Regions from separate parts of the Paenibacillus sp. P32E genome, predicted to be linked through region 2. Evidence: riboswitches for the same ligand, from Rfam matches in the RefSeq annotation. Region 2 holds a riboswitch; each other region holds the start of a gene.
What was found. Region 2 has a riboswitch for cyclic di-GMP ahead of A3848_RS28715 (flagellar assembly protein A). Riboswitches for the same ligand answer to the same signal wherever they lie in the genome.

Region 1 (3,284 bases), on a different contig from region 2:
GCTGGGTGGTTTCAGGATCATCCATCTCATTATGACCGTGGCGGCGGTATCCAATCAGATCGATCACGAAATCCTTCTTAAATTGATTGCGGTAGGCGCTAGCCAGGCGGACAGCGGAGATGCAGGCCTCCGGATCATCGGCATTGACGTGAACCACAGGGATTTCATAGCCTTTGGCAAGGTCACTGGCATAATGGGTGGAACGGGAATCTTCACTTTCGGTAGTGAATCCGATCCGGTTATTGACGATAATATGCACCGTACCGCCGTTGGAGTACCCTTTGAGCTTGCCGATGTTGAGCGTTTCCGCAACAATTCCTTCGCCCGGAAAAGCGGCATCCCCGTGCATCAGTACAGCCATGGCCTTGTTCGTGTCGAGCTGCGGCAAACCCGGGGAATTCCGGTCTTCCTGAGCTGCACGTGTAAAGCCTTCAACGACAGGGTTGACGAATTCCAGATGGCTCGGGTTATTGGCCAGTGTAATACGGGTACGGACGGTCTCGCCCTCGCGCACGGCGCGGTCAGCACCCAAATGGTATTTCACGTCGCCGGTCCAGCCGTAGTTAATGCCCATGGAGCCTTCGGAAGGGAAAAGCTCCTTGTTCGGAGAATGATGGAATTCCGAGAAAATAATATCATAGGGCTTCCCGAGAATATGAGCCAGTACATTCAGACGTCCGCGGTGGGCCATGCCCATCAGGATATGCTCTGCACCATCATGCGCGGCGGCACGGACAATCTCGTCCAGCATGGGCACCAGCGCGTCATTGCCTTCCAGGCTGAAGCGTTTTTGGCCGACAAAGGTCTTATGCAGGAAGGTCTCGAACTGCTCTACCTGGATCAGACGGTTCAGCAGCTCCTTGCGCTCGGTATTGTTCAGCGGCGCGGGAGAGCTTGTAGACTCCGCCTGACCGTTCAGCCAGCGAAGCTCCTGTTCGTCATGCACATGTCCGAATTCGTAGGCGATAGTCTGCGTATATGCCTGACGCATCCGGTGAACGGCATCCCATGCGGTATGAACATCCGGCGGCGCATTCTCCCAGATCAGCGAGGCAGGCAAGGCAATCAGATCTTCGCGGGTCAAGTCATAGGTTTCATAATCCAGCCATTTCGCCATAGGGCTGTTAACCTGCTCCAGCGGATCGATATTGGCGGCCATATGGCCATATATACGAATATTGGCGATTAGCTTGGAAGCTCGTACGGCCTTTCTCAGCCACTCGGTGTCTCCCGAAAGGGCCGGCTGCGGAGCCTGAACGGCATCCGGAGCGAGCGGAGGAGGGCCGGAAACGGTAAACAAATCGCGGTAATGATGTTCTACGGATGAAGGATCATGAACAAATTGCTCATATTTCTCTTGAATGTAGCCCAGATTGGGGCCGTGATACTTACTCCAAATGGATTCGTTATAGGGCTCTTTAACTGCCATGAATACATCCTCCTAACGGATGAACTCCACGTGCGGCATGAGGCTTGGGCGCCCAGTGGAGCTGCGATGGTTGCGGTTTCATTCCTCATCTTATTGTGCTACTTTCAAGGCGTGTAATCAATTCATACTTTCGGGGAATCCGTTCGCAAAACGGCATGATTCAGTCCTTAAATGATGAAAAACGGATATCGGTTACCTGAAGCTGGATGTGAACAGGGTGATGCGGTAATAATTACCCATGGATGCCACCGAAGGCTTCATGAACAGTTCCTAAAGTCATATCTATTGGACAAATCCCAGCAAAAAAAACTGTTCTTTTGCACTACTTGTCATAAAAAATTTCCATAAATCGACACACTTTTCTTGTGAGAACTTATATAATGTTATTGCGGATAACGGTTTCATTGTTTTCTAACCAGATCCTTTCATGTAAAGGATCCAGTAAAGGGTAAACCTGCTGAAAGGCAGGGACACAAAGTCTCGGGTCTAATGTAGAAAGGCTTCAACTACTACGACGGCCGGACTGCCTGGGGACGCAAAAATTCTAGGAGGAGATATCTTGGATAAGTCCAACCAGGGGAATGACGGAGAACTGCTGATGGGTGATCTGGATCTAGAATGGGTGTATTTGCTGATGTCGGCGAAGAAAGCAGGCATCGGGGCAGATGAAATCCGCCAGTTTTTAAGTGAAAAGACAACGTTGCAGGTAATGTAGGGCGTTTACTTTGCGGGAATACATACAGAAAAGGGCACAGCGCCAGACGCTGTGCCCTTTTCTGTATCGCTGGAGCCTTAGGACAACCGCCCGTTATTGATCCTTTTGCTCCAGCCGCCATTTTTGATAATCGAGGAATTCTTTGAATTCCCGTTTGCTTATGCCGGAAGCCATGGCTTCTTGAACGAGCCGGAACCATTCGCCATCTAGTGCGGATTCGTCAGTCTCTGAGGGCTCGCCATAGAGCAGGCTGTGGATAGACACCTGGAGCGCATCGGCGATTTTTTCGATGAATTGAATAGAGGGGTTGGATTGGATATTTCTTTCTACATTGCTTAAGTATGATTTTGCCACATCTGACTTGTCCGCTAATTCGGATAAGGACCAGCCTTTTTCCAGACGGAGTTGGTGGATGCGACTTCCCATATTATCCGGCACGATTACAACGCCCCTCCGTACTTATTGTTAAAATATAAGGATTTAACTGTTCTATGCCATCAATCATCCTTATATTTCTCGCTGAAACGGCTATTTGAAGGCGATACGTAGTGTTGCTGCTTCGGAAGCATAAGCTTGTAAAAGACGACGTAGCCGTTTCCAATTGAAATATAAGAATGTATATGCTTGACGCTATACATTGTACTTCTATTTATGGAGAAACGGATACCGCCTCTTTCGGAGGACGGCGAAGCCGTTTCTTTTTATCAGTATAACAAATTTCCGTAAAATGGACAAAAATCAATCGTTACAAAGAAAAAACAGCCTAATCTGCTCCGGCTCCGGAATCAGGGTAGGCTGCTTCAGAATGCAGTCCGTTATGAATTAATAATCTTTTTTAGGGCCTTGTTTGGCCTCGAAGTTCCAAGTCAGCTTCAGCTTATCCTTTTGGAAATAGTTCTGTGCTTCACCATTGTCAACGAATTCGAACTTGACTGTAAAGCTGTCGCTGCTCTGAGCTTTGATACCGTCGGCTTCCGTCCAGATTTGATCCAGACCGGTATTGTTTACAAGATCGGGGGTTTGGCTCTTCAGGGCATCCAGTGTGGTTTCGTATACGACAACCTCCGGTGTGAGAATAGTACCTTTATCATTATTCTTCAGGAATTTAACCTTGATGAATTTGCTGAGATCGACACCGTT
Region 2 (3,284 bases):
TACACTGGCTGCTTCACTCTCCTGGCTGACGGTGCACACCTTGTATGGAGACAGCTACTTATATTTCGCTCCACTGGCGGCAATTCTGATCACTCAGGGAAGCGTCAAGGCTTCCTTTGAAAAGGGTGTATACCGGATGACCGGCGTTGTGCTTGGCGGAATTGTGAGCTTGATCGTGGGACGATTCTTCGATGTCGGAGCGCTCTCCATTCTGCTGATGCTGCTGGTTGGTATCGGAGTCGCTACTGCCTGCCGGATTAATATCCAAGCCATCTCCCAGGTCGGTGTAACCTCTGTTCTGGCCCTTACCTTCTATCATGACCATTATATCGAGTGGCGGGTCGCCGAAACGCTTATCGGAGTCATTATTGCGCTAATCATCAATATGATTATCGTTCCGCCTAAGGGGTTCGTCAAGGTGAAAGGCTTGGCACTCGAAGGCAGTCTGCTGCTGGCTGATGCCCTAAGCGGCCTTGCGGGTGGCGGACGGGGAGCGCCTCCGGTTTCGGATACGCTGGCACGTTCCGCTTCGCTGCTGGCCAAGAGCGAGCAACAGCAAAAGGAACTACATTATACCCTAACGCATTACCAGTGCCGCAGCGAGCTTCGCGGACTCTCCCAGGCCACTGCACATCTCAAGCAAATACAATGCTATGTCAAGGAGATCAGCTCAGAAATTGCGCTGCTGCCAACACATCATGCTGCGGCTGACTGGATGGCAGAGATCGTAACTGCCACCGCAGACTGTATCGCGCTCTATGGTACCAAAACACTCTCAGATGCCGAAAGTCAGCATTCGCTTCCCGAGTCACTGCGCCGGGCCCGTGATCTTCAGCTAGCCTGGTTCTCGGAGCTGCAGGGACAATGCTCACTGACTTCCATCCGCGATCTCGGCGCGGTCTTCTCCCACCTGAACCGGGTGCTGGAGGAAATCGAACAGGCCGACTACGTAGTGATATCAGCCGCACCGCAGAACAGCAAGACTGAGGCAGCCCGCGCTATACACTTCATACAAAAAGGACTCTCCCACAAGCTTTAGGCTTGGGAGCGTCCTTTTTTTCTGGAGTATCGGCCATAATCCCCCGCTAAATCCCCTTTTAGTTTAGAATTCAATAAACAGAAAAAAATCCTTAATTACATTTAATTTACAATAAATCAACAATTAGTTACATTTATCATTATTTATAGTCTAAATCAATTATTCCAGTTGAAAATTCGCTACTTAAGTACTAGAATTAATGTTGTTTGCTGAAGTTTTTATTGGACAGAGTGCCAGTATTGACCATTTTTTTGTCGATTGTAGTCGATTTAAATGGGCCTTGTACTGAGTATATATCATTGATCTATTCCTAAAGGCAAACTGTCTGAAAGGACAGGACGCAAAGCCATGGGCCTAAGAGTACAGTTATTGCTGTTTTATGGTCGCCAGGTTGCCAATAGAGACGCCATTTGGTCGGATATCCCAAGATATCGCATCACGGCTCCATGATGTTCTTTCTGTACAGATACCATTGATTATACGAAAAGTGAGGTTACGAGAATGCCGCAGCATATTATCGAACGTTCACGGTACGAGTTCATTGCTTCCATGCTTCTTGGAAAGCACGATCTCATGGATCTTTATTCTGTGGATGCTCAGACGTTTGGCGGAACAGACAGAGCGAAGAACGGCGTTATCATTATCCAGAACAACCAAATTTTCATCACCCCTCCTCTGCCTGGCGGCATGCCGGCTGTAATTTCAGCTGTCCATCCCGTAATTCTTAAGATCAATGGACAAACCCTCACAGAGCCAACTCCAATCACGTCTGCAGATGATCTCACCTGGGAGATTTGCGAGAAGCCACAATACCAGATTACCGTATCCGATGATAAGCTCAAAGTGTACTTTACGCTTTACCGTGCCGAAAGATATGCCTGGAACCTGGTCAACAGTCCGGCTTCAGCCAATGTCACTGTACGTGCAGAAATGAACCGTGATTCCTTGTTGTCCGTTCTGTCGATAGCGCAGATTATGTCTGGCCTTGAGAAAAGCTCCATTGTCAGCTCGCTCAACATCCCCGCTCTCTATGAGGAGCTGAACAACCCGACCTATCTTCCTGTCTGCATAGCAGAAGGCAAGGCTCCCGTACCCGGGACCAATGCGAGGCTGGAGCTGCTGTTTCAGAAGAAAATAGAAAATGCATTTAAGGGGACATGCCTTTCTGAAGATGAATCCTGCCACGGTGAATTCCTTACTGTCCAGGAAGGCGAAGTGTTTGCACAGAAGCTGCCACCCCAAGAGGGCCTGCCTGGATTCACCGTGTACGGAGGTGTCCTTCCCCCGCCCCCGCCGCGGGACCTTACTCTATTGACCGGACATTATGCGTCACTGCTTCCGGGGGGACAGATCTCTGCCCGCTGTAAAGGCAGACCGCGTATTACCGGAAACGGAACCTTTGTGAAAACGATTGATTTCCCCCAAACCTATGTGGTTCCGCAGAATGATGCCGTGGAACCAGCCACCATCAGGTTCCCGGGAGATGTCATTGCAGCTCATCCTCTGAACAAGAACACGGTGATTGAAGCCTTGGGTAATGTATACATATACGGTGACGTTCACAATTCCAGAATTGCAGCAACAGGCAGTATATTTATCAGCGGCAAGGCCGTCGATAGTGAATTGTATGCCGGAGCGTTCGGCGCCGCACACCACCGTCTGTGCAGCTTTTCTGAGCTGCTGATCCAAGAGATCTCCAGTCTGAGAGAAGCAGCTAAGAACCTTGCCGAGACGGTCGAGTCCACGATGCAGACGGTAAAGTACGGCCTAGTCATTATGCTGCTGCTGGAGAGCAAATATGAGCATCTTCCCCTTCTGATTAGCGATATGCGGGAACTGTTGTCGGACTTGAGCGCTGACTACCCGCAGGATACCAAAATTGTGAGGCACATGATGGATATTTTTCTGAGACCCGGACATTTTACCGACCTCATTACGGATGCGGGAATAGGCTCTTTTCTGAGTCTGCTTAAAAACCTTATCGAGGGAATCTCCCTCATGCAGGAGGAGCAAGTCCGGATCGATATTTCGGGGGCACAGAACAGCATCATTAAATCCGGCGGAGATATCCATATTCATGGGGAAGGGATTGGCCGGAGCACGCTGTGTTCCTGCGGCGATATTTATTTTGCGAAGGATGGTTCCATGTGCTCCGACTCCGCTATGGAAGCAGAGGGAACGATCACAGCTCAGAATGTCAGCGGTGAGTCCCTTCCCGGATCGCTCCTTGTGGCAGGCCAGCAAA
Region 3 (3,284 bases), on a different contig from region 2:
TTGGCACCGGCGTTGGTGTCGGTGTTGGCACCGGCGTTGGTGTCGGTGTTGGCACCGGCGTTGGTGTCGGTGTTGACACCGGCGTTGGTGTCGGTGTTGACACCGGCGTTGGTGTCGGTGTTGGCACCGGCGTTGGTGCTTCTACAAGCGCCAACGAGGTTTTGCTAACGCTGGCTGCTGACGTATTTACAAACAATGCGCTTGTTGGGACGGTCGCTTTGACCTGGCTTGCGCTTTGCCACATCAGACGGATGTTGGCATCGCCTGCATTCTCATAATATTCCACTCTGATATCATAGAGCTGTCCAGCCGTCATAGCGATACTTCCGATACGTTCAGTTCCGCTCTGCTTGGTCCAGCTGTCGATTACGGCTGTGCCGTTAATCCAGACACGGATACCATCGTCAGAAGTAGTGATAATCTGGTAGGTCTCGCTGTATAAAGGCTTGATTTTCCCTGTCCAGCGGGCCGAGACCCCATCTACCTTTATGGAGCTGTCCGGTGAGCCTTGACGCCAGTTGAAATTAAGCAGCGCGTCGTCACGTACCTTTGCAGGTGTGCCTGAAAGCGTCATGTTATTGTAATACTCTCCGTGAAGGCCATTCACAACAGGCGTTTGTACATTATCACCGGACGCCGGAGTGGTTATTGGCTTTACCGTTGCTGTGGGTAAAGGTACTGGCGTAGCAGTTGGCGTTGGCGTTGCTGTGGCAGTCGGCGTTGCAGTCGGCTTTGCAGTCGGTGTGGCAGTTGGCGTTGCCGTTGGTGTGGCAGTCGGAGCAGGTGTCTGCACTACCTCCGCTTTATATTCATTAAGCGATACTGTATAGCTGTCACTCATGAAATTTTTGATGGTATCTGTACTGTTATTCTCATAGAGCATTTTTCCCCAGTTCATCATGTATACCCATTTTCTCTGGGAAAGCTGGAGCTTGGCTGTACTTGGCATTTCACCATTTTCACCGATAGCAATGGGTTTGCCGTTGGCGAGACTCAACAGGTCGTCATAATACTTGTTCATATAATCATTGTTATATATATCTGCTGCAAGGATGTCTACCTTATCCGCTCCCGGATAGGTCAGTTCATATGGATCAGACCAGGCATTGGGAGCATTCGGGTTCCATACCCACAGCAGGTTGTTTAATTGATGAACGCCCACAAAGCGGTCATACATAATATTCCAAAGTTCCGCAAAATTGTTCTTCTTCCCCCACCAGAACCAGTTGCCGTTCATTTCATGGTAAGGTCTCCAAAGTACAGGAACGCCCGCGTCCCGCAAGCTTTTGAGTGAAACCGCCACTTTGTCCAGATCGGCGATGAGGCTGTTGTATTGGGCTGTTCCAGGTGTTACATACTTATTGAAGTCCTCTTGGCTGAGTGTCTTCTGCACATTGGACCACAGATAAGAAGTCCCTGGCAGTTGCTCATGGAAGGTCATAGCGACGATGCCGCCATTTTTATACCAGTTGATCGCACTGTTCACTACATTTTTGCGCTGAGTTGCTGCAGTACTTTCCGACTGGCCGCTGATCACACCAAGCTCGAAGCCATGGAGGGCAGCGAACTGTCCGCTGGTTCCCTTCAGTTTGTTGCTGAACTCATCCGGGCTCTCCAGGTAGTCATGCTGGCCTGTGATAATGCCTTTTCCGGAAATGGAGTACAGATTGTCAAGCAGCTTGACAGCTTCAGCTGAAGCATCCGGATTAACCGGTGCTGAAGAACTCGAAGCAGCTGCGGTGGAAGGCGCAGCCCCCAAACCCAGTGGTACAACGGTCAACAACAGGGCAATAGTTACAATGGTGCACAGCAGACGCGAATTACGGTAAGTTGTCAAAATTCATCTTCCTTTCGGTAGCTAGGCTGCCACTCTTTCGAAGGCCCTATAGCTTTGCGTCCCTATCTTTCGATTAGGTTTGCCTTTTTCGTTTTGGAAGGATTTATCCCTCTTACCGTAAGTATCGTCTCTATTAATTTTTTAGTTTAGAGCATTAATGAATTTTTCTTAATAAATGGTTCTTAATACCTGTTTTGGATTTGACACAATTGGGTAAATAGATGATTTAGCCCTAGGTTTAGGCCCATCCTATACATCAACCGGGACGATTCAGTCGAATTTTACAACGCAATTAGCGTTCCTATTTTAAGAAATGAATTGATGAAGAGCAATATCCTTCCAGTCCAGTGTGATGCGGATATTATCCTCTTCCACCAGCTCTGAACCGGTCTGCACCTCAATGAACTCTACATCGGTTAGCGCCAGGATTGCATGTTTTGTGCCTTCCGGTATGCGCACTACATCTCCCGCTTTCACATTATGCATCTTCTCATTCAGCACAATGCTGGCTTCCCCGCTGACAATCGTCCAGATTTCACTGCGTTTGTGATGCAGCTGGTAGCTGATGTTTTTACCTTCGGCTATGAAAATCCGCTTGGTCAGCACCTCGTTGCCCTCATCATATTTCACATAATCAATAACCTTATAGTGGCCCCAGCGGCGTTCCTCGTACATGGGTCTTTGTTCAAAAGACTTCAGCACTTCCTTAATCCGCGGGCTTTCGGCTTTGTGAGTGACCAGAATGCCATCCGGGCTGGCTGCGATGATTAAATCTTTCGCACCGATGACTGTAATCGGAATATCCAGTTCGTTGATCAGGCAGGTTCCTTCAGAATCGGCAGTCACGAACCCTTTACCCACGTGGTTGCTGCTCATTTCTTCTGTGAGGGTATTCCAGGTGCCAAGATCCTTCCAGAAACCGGCGTAAGGCTGAACGACGATCTTCTCCTCTTTTTCTACCACTTCGTAGTCAAAACTGATGGAAGCCAGCAATTTATATTGCTTCTGCAGCTCCTCATAGTTCAAAGGCAGACCTTTACGCTGCAAAATATCCAGCAAATAACCCAAACGGAATGCAAATACTCCGCAGTTCCACAACGCGCCCTTGCTGATCAGTTCTTCAGCCTGTACACGGTCCGGCTTCTCCTGGAAATGGCTCACCTGCAGATAGCCGCTTGCCGCTGCCTCGTCACTGGTAGGAATAATATAGCCGTATTTCTCGGAAGCCAGCTCAGGAACAACCCCCATCAGCGCCAGGTTTGCGCCGCTTTGTTCCATCGTTGCTTCAAGCTGGACGACGGTGTCAAAAAATGATGCCTCCACATAAGGATCGACCGGCAAAATGGCCACTGTCTCGCTGGGAGACACTCCTGCCACGGAATACAGATAAGCTGCAGTCAAAGCGATGGCAGGGAAGGTATCCCGGCGTTCCGGCTCCACAATGATA

Region 1: it holds a riboswitch for cyclic di-GMP, as region 2 does, so the genes downstream of both, A3848_RS31395 (anti-repressor SinI family protein) here and A3848_RS28715 (flagellar assembly protein A) in region 2, are expected to answer to the same signal.
Region 3: it holds a riboswitch for cyclic di-GMP, as region 2 does, so the genes downstream of both, A3848_RS31140 (glycosyl hydrolase) here and A3848_RS28715 (flagellar assembly protein A) in region 2, are expected to answer to the same signal.

What each region holds. Positions count from the first base shown of each region.
Region 1 is NZ_LVYY01000024.1:81,876-85,159, forward strand. Features, by position in the region: gene A3848_RS20165 (2-oxoglutarate dehydrogenase E1 component) at 1-1,429, opposite strand, end outside; cyclic di-GMP riboswitch class I at 1,867-1,960, shown strand; gene A3848_RS31395 (anti-repressor SinI family protein) at 1,989-2,144, shown strand; gene A3848_RS20175 (helix-turn-helix domain-containing protein) at 2,238-2,570, opposite strand; gene A3848_RS20180 (TasA family protein) at 2,967-3,284, opposite strand, start outside.
Region 2 is NZ_LVYY01000068.1:254,708-257,991, reverse strand. Features, by position in the region: gene A3848_RS28720 (FUSC family protein) at 1-1,039, shown strand, start outside; cyclic di-GMP riboswitch class I at 1,345-1,438, shown strand; gene A3848_RS28715 (flagellar assembly protein A) at 1,541-3,284, shown strand, end outside.
Region 3 is NZ_LVYY01000001.1:274,954-278,237, reverse strand. Features, by position in the region: gene A3848_RS31140 (glycosyl hydrolase) at 1-1,837, opposite strand, end outside; cyclic di-GMP riboswitch class I at 1,851-1,931, opposite strand; gene A3848_RS00930 (sugar phosphate nucleotidyltransferase) at 2,144-3,284, opposite strand, start outside.